Regions from separate parts of the Latilactobacillus parasakei genome, predicted to be linked through region 1. Evidence: predicted binding sites of a transcription regulator. Region 1 holds the regulator's gene; each other region holds the start of a gene.
What was found. Region 1 encodes LexA, which represses DNA repair genes until DNA is damaged. Its sites were predicted from a motif close to CNAACANNTGTTNG; they were not measured.
Positions count from the first base shown of each region.

Region 2: gshAB (bifunctional glutamate--cysteine ligase GshA/glutathione synthetase GshB) is a predicted target of LexA. The motif match lies at 3,062-3,075, and genes of this name have one in related genera.
Region 3: recA (recombinase RecA) is a predicted target of LexA. The motif match lies at 2,166-2,179, and genes of this name have one in related genera.

Region 1 covers NZ_CP186861.1:20,954-27,190, forward strand. The annotation lists gene galE (UDP-glucose 4-epimerase GalE) at 1-743, opposite strand, end outside; gene recJ (single-stranded-DNA-specific exonuclease RecJ) at 888-3,200, shown strand; gene ACPBEH_RS00135 (adenine phosphoribosyltransferase) at 3,224-3,742, shown strand; gene lexA (transcriptional repressor LexA) at 3,912-4,526, opposite strand; gene ACPBEH_RS00145 (DUF896 domain-containing protein) at 4,661-4,903, shown strand; gene ACPBEH_RS00150 (YneF family protein) at 4,984-5,214, shown strand; gene ACPBEH_RS00155 (ABC transporter ATP-binding protein) at 5,356-6,237, shown strand, end outside.
Region 2 covers NZ_CP186861.1:449,842-456,078, reverse strand. The annotation lists gene ACPBEH_RS02240 (helix-turn-helix domain-containing protein) at 1-532, shown strand, start outside; gene ACPBEH_RS02235 (universal stress protein) at 573-1,067, opposite strand; gene ACPBEH_RS02230 (hypothetical protein) at 1,130-1,405, opposite strand; gene ACPBEH_RS02225 (replication-associated recombination protein A) at 1,721-3,001, opposite strand; gene gshAB (bifunctional glutamate--cysteine ligase GshA/glutathione synthetase GshB) at 3,134-5,413, shown strand; gene ACPBEH_RS02215 (YueI family protein) at 5,466-5,909, opposite strand; gene ACPBEH_RS02210 (DUF1054 domain-containing protein) at 5,980-6,237, shown strand, end outside.
Region 3 covers NZ_CP186862.1:63,955-70,191, reverse strand. The annotation lists gene ACPBEH_RS11355 (ParA family protein) at 1-413, opposite strand, end outside; gene ACPBEH_RS11695 (replication initiator protein A) at 1,050-2,048, shown strand; gene recA (recombinase RecA) at 2,199-3,452, shown strand; gene ACPBEH_RS11685 (hypothetical protein) at 3,445-3,624, shown strand; one part of gene ACPBEH_RS11680 (IS3 family transposase) at 3,872-4,725, opposite strand; one part of gene ACPBEH_RS11680 (IS3 family transposase) at 4,725-4,941, opposite strand; gene ACPBEH_RS11675 (hypothetical protein) at 5,178-5,366, opposite strand; partial or broken gene ACPBEH_RS11670 (IS30 family transposase) at 5,526-6,237, shown strand, end outside.

The DNA.
Region 1 (6,237 bases):
GCGTTGCTGTCATGACCATCAGCAAGGTATTCAAAGGCCAAGATGTGGGCGTCTGCTAAATCTAAAACGTGCACGTAATCACGGACGTTCGTACCATCTGGTGTATCGTAATCATCACCAAAGATTGATAATTGATCACGTTTGCCAGCAGCAACTTGCAAGACGATTGGTAAGAGATGGGTTTCAGGATGGTGATCTTCACCGATTGAACCGTCTGGCTTAGCGCCAACTACGTTGAAGTAACGTAATGCAACAAACTTGATGCCGTAAGCTTTGTCAGCCCATTTCATCATGGTTTCCATCATTAATTTACTTTCGCCGTAAGGGTTGGTTGGTAATTGTGGATCAGATTCCTTGATGGGAATTGATTTAGGTTCGCCATAAGTAGCGGCAGTTGAAGAAAAGACGATGCGTTTAACATCGAATTCATTCATGACTTCTAATAAGGCAGTCATCCCATAAGTATTGTTATCGAAGTATTTAAGTGGTGCTTGCATTGATTCAGGCACGATTGAAAAGGCGGCAAAATGAATGACACCAGTCACGTCTTCTTGTTGGAAAACGGTCCGCATGAAGTCTTTATCGCGGATATCACCTTGATAAAAACGGGCTTTTTGATTGATGGCGCCTTGATGACCCGTTACCAAGCTATCGACAACAGCGACGTCATAGCCGCGTTGGATTAATTGATCAACGGTGTGGGAACCGATGTAGCCGGCGCCCCCTAAAACTAGAATTGACATGGAATTTCCCCCTAAGTTGAGAATACAGGTATACTCTTAATAGTATAGCATCTATCGGATTAAACAAAAGGCGAAGTTGGGCGAAAAGTGCTAAATTTTGCTATAATGGTTTAGTTAATGACTGGGAAGTAGTGAGGGATTAATTTGGAAGCACAATATGAATGGCAATTAAAACCAGTACCAACTGAAGATGAATTACAAACAATTACAAAAGACAATCCGCTACCCAAGGCTGCGGCCCAACTTTTGTGGCAACGTGGCTTGCGGGATGCAGAGCAGATCAATGATTTTATGAATCCCAATGTCGGTCAACTTCACGATCCATACGCTTTGCATGATATGCAAAAGGCGATTGATCGAATTCAAGAAGCGATTGTGAACGGCGAAAAAATTACGATTTATGGCGATTATGACGCGGACGGGATTACTAGTACGACTTTAATGAAGGAAACCTTAGATGACTTAGGTGCCGATGTTGAAGTCTATGTGCCTAATCGTTTTAAGGATGGCTACGGGCCTAATTTAGAAGCTTATAAACGCTTGATTGAAAATGGCACCCAATTAATTGTGACCGTCGATAACGGGGTGAGTGGCTTAGAACCAATCGCTTACGCGCAAGAACACGGTGTTGACGTGGTCGTGACCGATCACCATGAATTACCAGCAGAATTACCCAACGCAGTGGCGATTGTGCATCCCAGACATCCAGAAGGGCAATATCCTTTTGGCGAACTCTGTGGGGTCGGTGTGGCGTTTAAAGTGGCGACTGCTTTATTAGAAGAGATTCCTTACGATAAATTAGATTTAGCCGCAATCGGGACGGTTTGTGATATCGTCCCCCTAGTTGATGAAAACCGAACGTTGGTTAGTTTGGGCTTACAACAATTACAAAATACTGATCGACCAGGCTTGGTTGCATTATGTCAATCAGCCGGCTTAGAACAAGCGACACTAGATGCCACTAATATTGGTTTTGGGATTGGTCCCCGTTTAAACGCAATTGGTCGTTTAGGCGATGCGACCCTTGGTGTGCAATTGTTGACGACGCTTGATGACGAAGAAGCAGTTGAACAGGCACAGTTTATTGAACAACAAAATAAAAAACGCCAAGGGCTAGTGCAAGAAATTACAGCAACGGCAATGACAATTGCTGAAACAACGGAAAATCAAGCGAGTGCAACCTTAGTTATTGCCCATGAAGGTTGGCACGAAGGGGTTCTAGGGATTGTAGCTAGTCACGTTGTTGAACAGACCGGTAAACCAACCTTAGTCTTGACGATTGATCCGGAAACTGGTTTAGCTAAAGGCTCTGGCCGTAGTGTGACAGCTTTTCATTTATTTAAAGCGTTAGATGCCCATCGTGAATTATTGGTTCATTTTGGTGGCCATCACATGGCAGTTGGCTTGACTGTTAAGGTTGATCAATTAGCGCTGATTCAAGCTGCAATGAACGAGTATGCGCAAGTTAATCAGTTAGATTTAACGGGACGCCAACCATTACCAGTTGATTTGGCGCTGACCTTGGCTGATATTACGCCTGATTTATACCAAGCATTACAACAACTGGCACCTTTTGGCAGTGATAATCCAGAACCGTTGATTGAACTTAGTGCGCCCCAGTTAGCCGATGTCAAACAAATTGGTGCTGATCAGAAGCATTTGAAGATGATGGCGGTTGATCAACAACAACAATTAGCGGTTTTAGCTTTCAATAAAGGTGCTTTGATGCCCGATTTAACTGCCGCTGAAGATGTGAAATTAGTCGGAAGTTTGAGTGAGAATACTTGGCGTGGCCAGACGACGTTGCAATTAATGGTAAAAGACCTTGCCACGAGTGGGCAAGTCATACTTGATCAGCGCAGTAATCGCCTGACAAAACAATTATTCCAATCAACAGGCGACTACGTCTTTTTCAATGATAAAATGCGCGAGCAACTGCAGTCTTATTTACCGGCAGGGAGTCAGGCGCTGTTAGCGACCGATGAACAAGTTGCTACTAGCCAAGAGCTGATTGTGGTTGATGAACCGGCTGATTTAACTGCTTTTGAACAATTTTATCAACAACAACAGGCCGCTAAATTAAGCTTGATTTTTTATGCTAAACACTCTGCTTACTTAGAAGGAATGCCGACAAAACAGCAGTTTGCGACTTTCTTAGTCTACTTACGGAAGCACCCAAATATCGAAAAAGCGCGGTTAGCTGAATTAGCGGCGTATTTAAAATTACAATTACCGCTAATGATTTTCATGTTGCAGGTGTTTTTTGACCTCGGATTTGTTAGAATAGAACGTGGTCTGATTATGGCCGAGTTACAACCTGAAAAGCATGCACTGGAAAGTGCACCAAGTTATCAAAAACGATTAGCTAAAATTGAAATGGAAAAACAGCTTGTTTATTCAACCTTTACCGAGGTGAAAGACTGGCTAGCAACTCTCCCAGCAGTAGCAAATCGCTAAAAGAGTTAAGGAGCGAATTATATATGTCAATCAACTTTAAAGATTATGTCGCAAGTGTTCCGGATTTTCCGGAAGCTGGCGTTACTTTTCGTGATATCTCACCTTTGATGTCCGATGGTGAAGCATACGCAGCAGCAACGGATAAAATTGTTGAATACGCTAAAAACAAAGGCGTTGAAATGATCGTCGGCCCTGAAGCCCGGGGCTTTATCGTTGGCTGCCCAGTTGCTTACAAATTAGGTGTCGGTTTTGCACCTGCTCGTAAGAAGGGTAAGTTGCCACGCGAAACAGTTTCAGCTAGCTATGGTTTAGAATACGGTAAATCAACGTTGTATATGCATAAGGATGCTGTTAAACCAGGCCAAAAAGTCTTAGTGACAGATGACTTATTAGCAACCGGTGGGACAATTGCCGCAACAATCAAAATGGTTGAAGAACTAGGTGGCATCGTCGTTGGGACAGCCTTCTTCATCGAATTGAAGGACTTAAACGGCCGCGAAAAGATTAAGGACTATGATATTTTCAAATTAATGGAATATTAATAAAGAAGTGCGTCATCAACGGTTGCTTTTGAGCATTTACCTAATCAGGCGGATTACTGACAAAGCCGGTGATTTGACTGATGTAGCAAAGCGCAAAAAGCAGTTGGTGAAAGCACGTTAAAGAGAAACAGACAAAAAAAGAAGTTCGCCTAAGCGAACTTCTTTTTTATTACATGCGATCGCGGTAAAGGCCAACGACCTTCCCTAGAATGCTGACTTCATTTAAAATGATTGGTTCAAACGTATCGTTTTCTGGTTGGAGACGATAGTGATCTGCTTCTTTGAAGAACCGTTTGCAGGTTGCTTCATCTTCGGCAGTCATCGCAATGACAATATTGCCATTATCGGCGGTTGATTGCTTGCGAATGATGACTTCGTCGCCATCTAAGATACCGGCGTTAATCATACTTTCACCACGAATTGTTAGCATGAACAAATCTTGTTCGGTTTGCAAACTAGGTGGAAGCGGGAAATAATCAGTTGCTTCTTCAACTGCTAAGATAGGCACACCGGCAGTAACCACCCCTAAGACTGGAATTTTCTGGGGTGTCGCCCCAATTGCCGTTAAGCCAGCGGGCGTTAACTCGATCGCCCGTGGCTTAGTGGGATCCTTTTGTAATAAGCCCTTCTTCTCAAGTCGGGCTAAATGGCCATGGACAGTAGAAGTGGACGATAAATTAACGGCTTCGCAAATCTCACGGACCGTTGGTGGGTAACCTTTGTCTTGAACACGTTCGTGAATAAAACGTAAGACCTCTAATTGTTTGGATTCAGTTTTAGTCATAAGCGCACCTCATTCGTTCTATTAAGCATATAGTAGCATATTTATAGGTGGATTTCAAACAAGTGTTCGTATTTTTTGACATTTTGAGCATTTTAGTCCAAAATAGGATAAAAGTTTAAATTTGGAGGCCGATGATGGCAATGGATCAAAAACGACTCGATCGTATCAACGAATTAGCACATAAAGCAAAAGCAGAAGGGTTAACACCTGAAGAAACAACGGAACGTCAAGAACTACGGGACGCTTATTTGAAGGATTTCCGTTCTAGTTTCCGTTCACAAGTTGAGATGCTACAAGTTTATGATAAAGATGGTAAGGAAGTCACACCTGAAAAAGTGAAGGACATCCAACGTGAAAAGGGTTTACGTGACGATTAATCTAGGAATTCCGCTTTCTTTTTAGTGCAATAATGTGTAGAATATTTAAGTGAACTGAATGAGGAAGGGGTGCATAAGATATGAATATTGGAATAGGCGTATTAATTTTTGTCATTGGGGCATTATTAGGTGCAGTTGCTGGCTTTTTCGGCGCACGTGCTTACATGAAGAAATATTTCGAAGAAAATCCACCAGTTAATGAAGATATGTTGAAAGCTATGATGATGCAAATGGGGCAAAAACCATCTGAAAAGAAATTAAACCAGATGATGAGCTCAATGAAAGCACAACAAAAACGTAGAAAAAAATAAACATGACTTAATTAAAGAGGCGTTTCGTACAAAAACTTATTTTTGTATGGAACCCTCTTTTTATTGGAAGAGAAATAATTGTCCCACTGAACTAAGATTGCTATAATGAGGATTATCTAATTTTGAAGACGGAGATATTTTATGGGTATATTTAAGAAGTTAGGCTGGTATTTTAAACAAGAATATCGCCGCTATATATTAGGGGTTATTTTTTTAGTTCTAGTTGCAATTGTACAAATCGTGCCACCAAAAGTGATTGGGACGTTAATTGATTTAATGGCCGCTCGAAAGTTAAAGGCGTCGGTTTTATTAATGTGGATTGGGGTTTTATTAGCAGCCGCGATTTTACAATATCTCTTTCGCTATGGTTGGCGGACTCGTATCTGGGGTGGCGCTGCCAAGTTGGAACGGACATTGCGGAGTCGTTTGTTCTGGCATTTTATGAAGATGGATACAACTTTCTTCCAGAAACACCGGACTGGCGATTTGATGGCCCATGCGACCAATGATTTAACCGCGATTCAACAAGTTGCAGGCGCCGGTATTTTAACCTTTGCGGATTCGATTATTACGGGTGGGACGACCATCATCGCGATGATTATTTTTGTCGATTGGCGGCTCACATTAATGGCCCTGATTCCAATGCCATTATTAGCAGTGGCTTCAGGGCGCTTAGGCACGCATTTGCATACCGCTTTTAGAGAATCACAAGCAGCCTTTTCAAAATTAAATGATAAGACGCAAGAGAGTGTTTCTGGGATCAAAGTTTTAAAAACGTTTGGTCAAGAAGAAGCGGATATCGATGATTTCGACCAAATTGTGACGAAGACAATTGCGATTAACAAGCGCGTCAACTTTATCGATGGGTTATTTGATCCAGCGATTAGTTTGATCATTGGGTTAACATACCTCGTCACGATTATCTATGGCGGAACGTTGGTTATGAACCACAGTATTACAATTGGTCAATTGATTGCTTTTATTAGTTATATCGCAGCTTTGGTTTGGCCAATGTTTGCGATT
Region 2 (6,237 bases), 430 kb from region 1:
ACGTTATTACTACTATCAAGGACAGATTAGCTTGTTGTTACAAGATAGTCCGGATGATGCCCTCTTTTTCTTCCACCGGGCCTATGAACAGTATGTAACGTCAAGAACCGACACATACGGCGTTTTATGCATTATTGGCATGAGTTTGGCTAATGTGAAGAAGGGACAGTTAGATCGCGCGCAAAAGCAGGTTGATAAGGCGATTCGGATTATGGATAGCGAACCGGGCTTAATGATGATTGATTTTCCGAATCATCTGCGGATTTATGGCACCATCGCTGAAATTTTCTGTGCATTAGGGGCTTACCCGACAGCACGGCGTTATGTACAAGAAGCGATTCAAGATGCGTTAGACAAACATAGTTTGTATCTATTGGATTATCTCTACTTCGTTTTAGGCCAAATTGAAGTTCAACGCGAAAACGACCAAAAAGCATTGCAACATTTTCACGTTGCCCAAACACTTGCGCAAATTAGAAAGCATCCTTTAATTTTGACGCAAGCCAACGCACAAATTCAAAAATTGGCATAAAAAAAGCTGAGGACCTAGGTCCTCAGCTTTTTTAGTGCCATTAAATATCTTGGCCAATACTACTTTTTTTCTTATTGAGTGCATGTTTATTATCGAGATCTGTTCTAACCACTAAAACGTCGCAAACAGCTGTCCGCGTAACGTATTCCGTTACTGAACCGATTAATAATCGTTCCACCGCGTTTAGCCCTGTGGCACCAATCATAATTAAATCAATGTCTTTTTTCTCAGGGACTTCACGAGCGATGAGGCTCTTAGGTGCCCCATATTCGATACTGTAATCAACGTCGGTTAAGCCGAGGTCATTGGCAGTCACGATATATTCGTCCATTGTTTTTTTAGCTGTTTCAGTTACTTGTTCGACCATTGCTGAATCGAAACTTGAAATGTTTTGGAAAGCGCGTGTATCGATAACGTGAATCAAATGTAATTGACCGTTGTTTCTAAGGGCTACTTCAACTGCTTTTCTAAAAGCAAGTTCAGCTTCATAAGAACCATCAATTGCGACCAAAATATGTTTATATTGTTGTAACATAGTCATCACCTCATTTAGATTTACAAGCTTATTGTACGCTAATTCAAGAACAAAAGTAAAACTTAAAGACTAGAAGCAAAAGATAATGCAACAAATCCAGCGACTAAACTAGCTGCAATCACGGTGATTAAATTCCACGTGAGAGGGAGTGCTATAAAAATAACGAGGCCTAACACGGCAATTAATAAGAGTAACCAACCAGCAACTAGCATGCGACGACCTAAGCGACGGTTCTCAGCGAGGTTGAAAAGCAAAAATGATTTATTCTGGTAGTAACAAAGCACACCGCCTAATAGGGCAATGACTGCCAGAAATAAAATAAGCACAAAAGAAATCAAAAGAAAAACCTCCTAAAAATTGTCAACAAAAAAGGGCCAACGCAAACGTTAGCCCTGTCAAAGTCATTGGACTTTGGGAAATCTAGTGGTACCGTAGAAGCTTCCCGATAGTTGAGCCCGCTTTAATATGCAGGTGGGTCAGACTATTGTTAGACTTGGTTCCTTCATGAAAAAGTATACACTCGCTAACAACTCGTCCATCCCATTAACGAATTACTTGATCGGTCAACATAAGGTGGGAAGACGCGCATACCTTAGAAATCCTACTATTATAGTAGCATGCTTATGGGATTGGCGCAACTTATTTGTAACCGTTCACTTGTTGCGACTTGCTTGTCTGAGTCGTTCTAGTTGTTGCTTTAAAACTTGCTCGTATTTACCAGTTGCCTTGGCTTCGTAATAATGACTGCCTAAAAGCTTAGCGGGCAGGTAATCCTGTGCAACCCAATCATTGGGATAGTTATGCGGGTACTTGTAATCAACACCGTGGCCAAGCTTAGCAGCACCGGCGTAATGTGCGTCTTTTAAATGTGCGGGGACTTCACCGGCCTTACCGGCGCGAATGTCGCCTAACGCATTATCGATGGCTGTAATGGCTGAATCTGACTTAGGTGAAAGACAGAGATCAATCACGGCAACTGCTAGTGGAATGCGGGCCTCAGGAAAGCCCAATTGCTTGGCAGCTGTTACTGCTTCAACCGTGCGGGCGCAGGCTTGGGGATTAGCTAAACCAACGTCTTCATAGGCCATCGTCATCAAACGCCTACTGATAGATGGCAAATCACCAGCCTCAATTAAACGTCCCATGTAGTGTAAGGCAGCATCAACGTCGCTACCACGAACGGATTTTTGAAAGGCTGAGATAACGTCATAGTGCGCATCGCCATCTTTATCGTGGGTAATGGCCTTTCTTTGAACACACTCCTCAATCACAGCGATATCAATATCGATTAAGCCAGTTTCTGGGTTTTTAGGCGTCGAGCGGACGGCCAATTCTAGCGCGTTTAAAGCACTTCGAAGATCACCATTGGTGACTTGCGCGAGGTATTTTTCAGCCGTTTCATCGAGGTTAACGGGTTCATCACCCAAGCCTTTTTGCGGATCGGTTAAAGCGCGTTGAATGGCGACGTGAATATCCGCTTCATTAAGTGGATGAACTTCAAATATCTGGGTCCGACTCCGAATGGCGGGGTTGATTGTGATATAAGGATTTTCGGTGGTAGCCCCAATCAGAATAATTCGACCGCTTTCAAGATGGGGCAGTAAGAAATCCTGTTTTGTTTTATCGAGGCGATGAATTTCATCGAGTAATAAAATAACGGTACCGCTCATTTTAGCTTCTTCAGCGACAATTTGGAGATCCTTTTTACTATCTGTTGCGGCGTTCAGCATCCGAAAGGCGTATTGCGTGCTACCAGCAATGGCGCTGGCAATACTGGTTTTTCCGGTGCCGGGTGGGCCATAAAGAATCATTGACGAAAGTAGTTTAGCATCAACCATTCGTCGAATGATTTTTTGCGGACCCACCAAGTGCGTTTGACCCACAATTTCATCGATATTTGTGGGTCGCATACGATATGCGAGTGGTTGTTGCATAGCTGTCATCCTTTAAAATAATGTTTACTATTAGTATAACACGTGTCAAAAATTTAACGACGAACAAGCGTTTTAAAAACTGGTGTGGATGTGTATAATAAGGATACAACTTTGAATAAAAGAGGCCTCGATATGTCCAATCAACTATTTGAACAAATTCAACAATTACATTTATCTCCACTTTTAAATTGGGGGGCCTTCGGTATTGAAAAAGAAGGACACCGAGTGACAGCCACTGGACAATTAAGTCCGCTTAGTCATCCAAAAAGTTTGGGTTCTCGTGATTTTCATCCGTACATTAAAACTGATTTTGCTGAAATGCAGACGGAATTGGTTAGCGATACCTTCGATAATACCGACGAAATCATGCAACAACTAGGTGCCTTATCAGAAGTACTTGAGATGAATTTAGTCGAAGATGAATTGATTTGGCCCCTCAGTATGCCACCTGTATTACCAAGCGACGAAACGACGATTCCAATTGCAGACGTCGCACCAGATGCGCGTGCTTACCGTGATTACTTAGTCAATCGTTATGGTCGCCGGCTACAGATGATTTCGGGTGTCCATTTTAATTTTAGCCTGGCCCCAGCTTTAATCGCGCGCTTATACGATGAGGTCTATCATGATCAATTTGCAACGGTGAAAGATTTTAGCGATATGTTGTACTTACAAATCGCACAAAATTATAGCCAATATCGTTATCTATTAACTTATTTATTTGGTGCTAGTCCGATTACTGAAGCGCATTTTCAAACAGATACAACGAATTTGCCGGAGCATGCAGTTCGTAGTTTACGCTCGAGCCAACTCTTCGGTTATGCCAATCATGACTTAGTTGTCTCGTTTGAATCAGTTGCTGCGTATCACGATTCATTGGAACGGGCAATTAATAAAAAACAATTGATTTCAGAACGTGAATACTATGGTAGTGTTCGGCTACGTAGTCACGGGCATCTTGCCCAAGACGGTGTCGACTATCTTGAATTCCGCGGTTTTGATTTGAATCCATTCGCTGCAAGTGGTGTGACACAAGAACAACTTGATTTCTTACATCTGTTCTTTACGTACTTATTATCGTTACCTAAGGCTGCTAAAAACTTAACGGATCGCATGACAGAAGGGCAGCAGTTGAATGAAGCGATTGCGCTTGAAGATGCGACAAAGGTATCGGCACAACAAGCTAAGATGCAAATGTTGATGGCTAATATCCGGCAATTTATTACAACTTACCAACTGGACCAACGGTTTATTGATGCGTGGACGGTTATGAATGAACGAGTTAATGATTTCAAACAAACATTGAGTTATCGACTAGCCCAAGAAGTCCAAGACGATTCTCTAACCGCTTTTGCCATGCAACAAGCACGGCAATTTAAACGCGAATTAACCGAGAAACCATTCCAATTACAAGGTTATACGGATATGGAATTATCAACGCAAATGTTAATGCTAGATGCCTTTCAAAAGGGGCTCCACGTTGCCGTATTAGATCGCAGTGATCAATTTGTCGAGTTAACCTACCAACAACACCATGAGTTGGTGAAAAATGGCAATATGACCAGCCTCGACCGTTTAATCAGCTGGCCGTTAGTGGATAATAAAGTCGTTACCAAGATTGTCTTGGCTAACCAAGGTATTCGCGTCCCAGCTGGTGCTGAATATGCGGATTTACAAGTTGCTAAACGTGACTATCAAGCAGCCTTTGGGCAACGGGCGTTGGTGATTAAGCCTAAGACAAGTAACATGGGGGCTGGGATTACGACCTTTTTAACACGGCCGTCAGAAACTGATTTTGTTACAGCCTTTAAACTCGCACAACAATACGACCAACAGGTGTTAGTTGAAGAGTATATCGCCGGTTCAGAATACCGTTTCTTAGTCATGGATCATCAGGTGCAAGCCGTCTTGGAACGCGTACCTGCCAATGTTGTTGGCGATGGCCGTTCAACAATTACGCAATTGGTCGCTAAGAAAAATCGGAATGAGTTACGTGGTGAGGATCACCGCACACCACTTCAAAATATTCGCTTAGGCGCTCGCGAACAATTGATTTTGAAACAACAAGGTTACCAAGTCGATGATGTGCCAATGCGTGGGTCGCAGGTCTTCTTATTACAAAATTCCAATATTTCAAATGGTGGGGATTCCGTTGATGTGACGGATGATATCGATAAGAGCTATTTTGCAATTGCCGAAAAGGTTGCAGAAATTCTTAATCTGAATGTTGCCGGGATTGATATTATTATTCCTAATTTATATCAACCGTATGATCCTGAACATCCTGAAATGGCGGTGGTCTTAGAAGCCAACTACAATCCAGCGATGTTGATGCATCTTTTCCCAATGATGGGACAACAGCGCCGTGTGACAACTAAAATGTTAACGATGTTGTTCCCTGAAATGGCCTAATTTAAAAAAAATACAAAAAAGCCGTTGGCATTGCCAACGGCTTTTTTAGTGGTTAATCGAATAGACGACCGAAGAGGCCTTCTTTTTTAGGCTTTTCCGGTGTAGGCGCTGTTGCTGGATATTTAGCGCTAATTGCGACAGTTTCGCAATTAATCGCGTCCTTGGCAACGACTAGTAAGCCGATTGCTTCCGGGGCAGTTTGCGCAGTTTCGTTATTGACCAAAGTAAATTCAACTTGGTATTTGGTAATTGCCGCGAGATAATTAGTGGCCGCGTCATTTTTACCATTCAAGAGGATATGGTAAGCCTTGAAATCGGATAGGTGGCTTTCGAAGGTTGCTTGAATCGAAGGTTGGCTTAATTCAGCGTTGGTGATGCTGAGTAAGACGCGTTCACGCAGAGAGCCTAAATACCGACGGCGTTCATCAGGATTGGTTTGGGGCGCGCCATGGATCGCACTATCTAGATGTTGTTGCAATTGATCGTTCTCTGACAAAATGGTCACCTCATTTCTAATTTGTGCTATATTAGAACTAAACCTAAGTATAACATGTTGGAGGAAAAAGATGTTTACACGTGCTGATTTTGAAATTTTTGATGACCCGACTTTAAAGGGGCGTTTGAATAAAATTTATACGGAACTTGATCCTAAATTTGAAGTGTTTGGGGCCCAATTACAAAATGAATTGGCTGTGGCCACTAAACGCGAATTTACGCTGCATATTGCCAAACATTTACGCCGCTTCAAAAATCCACCAATGAATACTTGGATGGCGCTTAGCGAGAGTTCGCGTGGTTACAAGATGATGCCGCACTTTGAAGTC
Region 3 (6,237 bases), on a different replicon from region 1:
TCAAATAGTGGTTCAAGCACATGCGTTTCTTCATAATCAGTTTCTGTTCCTTTATAAATGTATTTACTGAATTCTTCAAAATCAATGTAACTTGGCAACAGGTCTAAATTTTCTAATATATTTACTGGTAAGTCAGTTAAATTTTTATTTTGAACTCCCCACATAAGCGTTTTGCTAATTGTATTAACATGATCTGAATTCTTAGACTTTGTCAACATCAGAGTTTTTGTACTATTACTCTGGGGATCTAAATCAGCAACAAGTGTTTTGATACCTAATTTAGCAAGAGTATATGCTATCAAATATGAATTAGTTGTTTTACCAACTCCGCCTTTTTGATTACCCACTATGATTGTGACTGCCTTTTTTCTTTCCTTAAATATTCCATCTAATCTATTCATTTGTTCAAACATAACACTACCCCGCCTTCTATATTTCTATATTACCACAAAAAATCACACTTGCAAATATAGAAATATCTATTTTTCTAAATTTCTATATATAGAAATTTCTATATATCAAAAACTTTAATATAGAATTTTAGAAGTATAGTAATATCTATATTTCTATATTTAAAACTAAACGCTATTAAAATAGTAAATATCCTGGTGTTTTTTTCTATATTTCCCTTTGTAGTAATATAGATTTAGAGAAATATCTATATTTCCCCTTTTTAAAATTTAGATATTACTATATTTATAATTTTCTATATTTCTATATTTCTATACTCAATTAAAAGTTTGACATGCCGTATATGTTAAGTGTAGTATTAACCCTATAAAAAAAAGTCACCACGAAGTAAGAATTCGTGATGACCTACTAAAAAAAGAAATTATCTGCCCATTTCTTTTATCTTATGTCTTTAATTATAGGTCATTTTAATTAAAATGGCAACAGTTTTAGGCTTATTTAAATAGACGTACAAGTAGGTTAATGTGGCTTTTATAGAGGGTTACTGACGAATGTCAGGCTCGCATTTGCTTACTCTTAATTTCTAGAGCGGACTCGCAAATGCGGGTTCGCTCTTTTTTAATTCAAAGGAGATCACTATGGATAATCAACCAAACTACTACAACATCAAACGTCAATATGCTTTGAAATTCTTCCAAGTACCCAAAGTCTTTATGACCAGCGAGAAGTACAAAAAATTAAGTGCTGAGGCAAAACTAGCGTTCGCCGTTCTTTCTGATCGGCTCCAGCTATCCATCAAGAATCACTGGTTTGATCCTGAAGGCAATATCTATTTTATTTACACAGGAGAACAACTAGGGGTGATTCTAGGTTGCAGCCATAACAAAGTAAACAGCGTTAAGAACGAGCTGAAAGAAGCTGGTCTGTTACTTATGAAGCGCATGGGGCAAGGACGTGCTAACCGGATGTATTTGCTTGAACCTGAAATTAGCGATCACGATATCTATGGCATCGATCAACTTGAAACGCCTGAAAATCCACTTTCAGAAGAAGTGACAAACATTGATTTACCAACATCTATGCATGACGAACAAGCTGGAACCCTTGATAAATCTAGATTTCTTAAAAAAGGAATTCTAGATTTCCCCAAAAGGGAAACAAGTGATACTGATATTAATAATACTAATAACTTAAAAAACATAGAAACAGATACTTTAAAAGCAGATACTATCTCCGATCACGAAAAATCGGTCACGGAACAACAAGACGCTGCGCTGTTTGAAACCCACCTGAACAACGAGGCAATCTTTACTAAACAACAATTGCTAGATATCAAACTGTTGTCAGGCAATGATTTTATGAAATTTATGCAACTCCAACAAACCGTATTACGGGCTAAAAAGCAAGCCTTAAACAGTCACAAACTTCAAAGTAGCTTGTTTGACTTACACGATACAGACGTCGCAACACCAATCCATGCAACACTAATGCGAGCCGTTCAACAGGTGCGTTTAAACCAAGTCACTGACCTAAATAGTTACATTTACAGCGCTATTTTTGCTGAATTTGAAATGATTGGAAACACCCGTTGTATCGAAGCCAACAAAGTTAACGGGCAGACGTTATTCTGGGATTAAAAATTTTTTTTGAACGACAATCCCTTGATAGATAAGGGGTTTAACTACGTTCAGTGAGAAATCATTGATTTTTGCTTGCGATTATTCTCACAATTATGCTATGCTTATTTTATAATAAGAACAAGCGTTCGGCTAATTGGAGGGTTATACATGGCAGATAAGACTAAAGTAGACAAGCAGCGTGCTGAAATCAAACAAGAAACTGATGTTAAAGAGCGTCAAAAGGCGTTAGATAGCGCGTTACAAAAGATTAAAAAGAACTTTGGCGACGGTGCCGTCATGCGAATGGGTGAAAATAAGGCAACCAATGTTGAAGCAGTCCCTTCGGGCATTCTTTCCCTGGATTTAGCGTTAGGCATTGGTGGCTTTCCACGGGGCCGGATTATCGAAATGTATGGGCCTGAAAGTTCCGGTAAATCAACCGTAGCCATGCAGGCAGTTGCCGAAGTGCAAAAGCGAGGCGGAACTGCGGCGTATATTGATGCCGAAAATGCCATGGACCCTGTATATGCGGGGCATTTAGGGGTTAACATTGATGATCTTTACTTGTCCCAACCAGATACTGGTGAACAAGGGCTTGAAATTGCTGATGCTTTAGTTTCTAGCGGCGCCGTTGATATTTTAGTCGTTGATTCAGTGGCCGCTTTGGTCCCACGAGCTGAAATCGAAGGTGAAATGGGTGATGCCCATGTCGGCCTGCAAGCACGATTAATGTCGCAAGCGTTACGTAAACTCTCTGGAACGGTTAATAAAACGAAAACCATTGTGATTTTCATTAATCAAATTCGTGAAAAAGTGGGGGTCGTGTTTGGTAACCCTGAAGTAACGCCCGGCGGGCGGGCGCTTAAATTTTACGCCAGCGTGCGTTTGGAAGTTAGACGGGGTGAATTAATCAAAGATGGTGGTAAAGACAAGTCACCACTCGGGAACCAAGTTAAAATTAAGGTCGCTAAAAATAAGATGGCCCCACCGTTCAAGGTCGCCGAAGTGACGAACTATTACGGCCGGGGGATTTCTTATGTCGCTGATGTCCTGGATAATGCCGTTGAACAAGGAATTGCTGGTAAATCGGGTTCGTGGTTTGATTTTGAGGGTGAGAAGTTAGGACAAGGCCGCAACAATGCGATTCAAACGCTGGAAAATGATCCTGAAAAGTTTGGCCGCCTGAATACATTATTGCGCGATAAGTTATTTAATACCCCTGAAGAGCCTGAAACAGAACCGGTCGACAAGCAAGCGGCGAAAGGCAAGACTGATAAAACGGTTAAAGCGCCTAAGGCCCAAGCACCTGAAACGCCTAAAAAAGCTGACGAACATTACGGGACAGAGCGGTTGGATCTAGAGGCACCCTTTTTAACAGAGACACCAACTGAAAATGATTCACCTGGTAAAGCCGATGAATAATTTGCCAAAAGGTTATACACCTGCTGAAGCCAAAGCTAAACTACAAGCTGAATTGGGGGCGTATATTGATTTTCAATACAACGGTGAATTTATCCCAGAGGTTGAATATCAAGAGTTGAAGGCCTATTTAATCAAGATTAGACAGGAGAAGACGACTGGAAAACAAGATTAGGATTTTAACTAAAGCTGATTTACAAGCGCTATTGCGCTATAAAGAACGATTAAAAGAGGCTCCTATGTCAAGAATCCGGACACAAAAGTACGAACAAATTTGACTTTCAATCTAAATTACTTAATTTAATTTTCTGAGTTAGAGATTTTAATCTAAATCAACCTTTAAAACCGCTTTAGGGTGCTTTAAATAGCCCCCAACATTCGTACGTTTTGAGCGCGCTGATTAAAAATTCAATTGTCTGTAGCTACGCTACAAGTGAAATACGATCACTGTTATACCAACGAATATAGTTATCAATTCCGGCGGTTGCTTCATGAATTGTCTTAAAATCTTGGAAATTAACGTATTCACGTTTCAAAATTGAATGAAAACTTTCAATTCGCGCGTTATCGCCGGGTTGACCCTTACGGGAGTAAGAATGCTTGATACCATACTTCGATAAAACGCTCTCAAATAAGTCACTTGTGTATTGGCTTCCCATATCACTATGAATAATTTGTGGTTTAACTGCTTGCGCCATGACTTGGGTAATAACGTTAGTCGCTAGTTCTTTAGTCATCTGCGTATTAAGTTGGTAAGCAATAACCCGTCGGGTTACTGGATTATAGACACTAGCTAGGTAACACCAAGTATGGTTAAGGGGAATGTACGTAATATCAGTCAATAAAACACCAGATTGATCAGTTAACTGCTTAATCAAGTTTGGTCGCTGATCATAATCAGTCTGAGTGGTTGGCTTATTGATTCGTTTAACCATTCTAGATCTAATCCCTAATTCACACATTTGTTGATAGACCAGACGCTGACTAACGTGAATATCAGACTGTTGATTTAGTAAGATCGTTAATCGTGGATAGCCATACATTGGATATCTTAACCAAACCGCTAACACTTTTTGCTTAAGTAAATGCCGTCGGCATTCAGTTCTACTTGGCTGCCAATGTAGATAATCATAGTAGGTTGAGCGCGGGATTTTGAGTACTGATAAGATACGAGTAATGCGGTGCCCAGCACGTAAATTAGCGTTGACGATTTCTAACACGAGGGTACGCCCCTTAATAATTAGCTTTTTGCCATGAGCACCGCCGCTCGTTTTAAAATATCAAGTTCTTCTTTTAACCGTTTATTTTCTTTAATCAAAGCACGTTCATTTGATGATAGCACTTTAGTGTTGTTAGGATCAGCTTGTTTAATCCACTTAGTAACCGTTGAAACACTGACGTTGTATTCTTTAGCCAGTGAGTTGGCCGAACGGCCAGTCTGACTTAAGCTAACAATCGACTCTTTAAATTCATTTGAATATTTAATTGCCATAATAAAAGGCTCCTTTATGATGTATTATATCGAACATTTTGTCCGTAATTCCATCATAGGAGCCCTAATCGTTGATATATCAATAAGTACCCGAAGAGGTCTACGGACCTATTTGGGTACTTATACGTGTTTTTTTGCATGCAATTAAATCCCTTAGAAACCCAGTAGACACAGCCTACTCCGCAATCGCTAAAGCGATTTGCATGCAGGTTTCCTTATGCTCTTTATTTGAGAAGCTACTTTTGGGGCAAGTCGTCCGTTAAATCAACAATTTTATTTTTCCAGTCTTTACGTTTTTGTTGTACTGTTTTAATCTCTCCATTTAAATCGAATACTTTTTGCTTGTATGAATCAATATTTTTCATATGATCCTGACGTTCATCTTCAGTATCATATTGAAGCTGCGCTTTAATTTTTTTGATCATTGATAAATTTGAATGCTTCTCCTTATTTAAATTATTTTCGACAACTTTTGAACGTTTAATGGTAGATTGTAAAATTAATCCGAACGCTGTTCGGACAAAAAAGATCAGCTTCCTTTAAAATGGTGTTTACCACAAACCCATTTTTTAGGAGCTGATCTTTTGTCTAGTATAACCTATTCTGAACGAATTAAAATTGAAACTTTCTGTGAGTTAGAACTACCCAATATTGAAATGGCCAATCTGTTAAACCGTTCACCAGCGACTATTTCATACGAATTATCGCGTTGTCATCCTTATCAAGCTGAACTGGCACAAGCAGATACAGAACGTAAACGGACTCAGTGCGGCCGCAAAACTAAGTTGACCGCCACTTTGAAACAATTAATCCTGAACCACCTACGTTTAAGCTGGCCACCAGAATCTATTGCGCATGAATTTAATTTAGCGACTAAATCTATCTATAATTGGTTAAATCATGGACAGATAGACTTCCCCTTAAGCGAGCTATCTGAACATGGTTTGCGCCAACGGCGTAAAAGCGACCAACGTTCAAAATATAACCAATCTCTGGTGGTCGTCAATTGAACAACGACCACCAGTCATTAACCATCGTAACCGAATCGGTGATTTTGAAATGGATACAGTTGTTGGTCCTCGTGGATGCAGTAAGGCGGCCTTATTAACTTTAGTCGATCGTAAATCACGATTCCTATGGGCTTACCCACTAAAAGAACGATCAGTAGCCGCTGTAAATGATGCACTGGATAATTTTCTAGCAACCTTTAAAGGAACTGTGCACAGTTTGACCGTTGATCGTGGGACTGAATTTAGCGGTCTTAGTTCTTTTGAACCGCAATATGGGATTAAGACT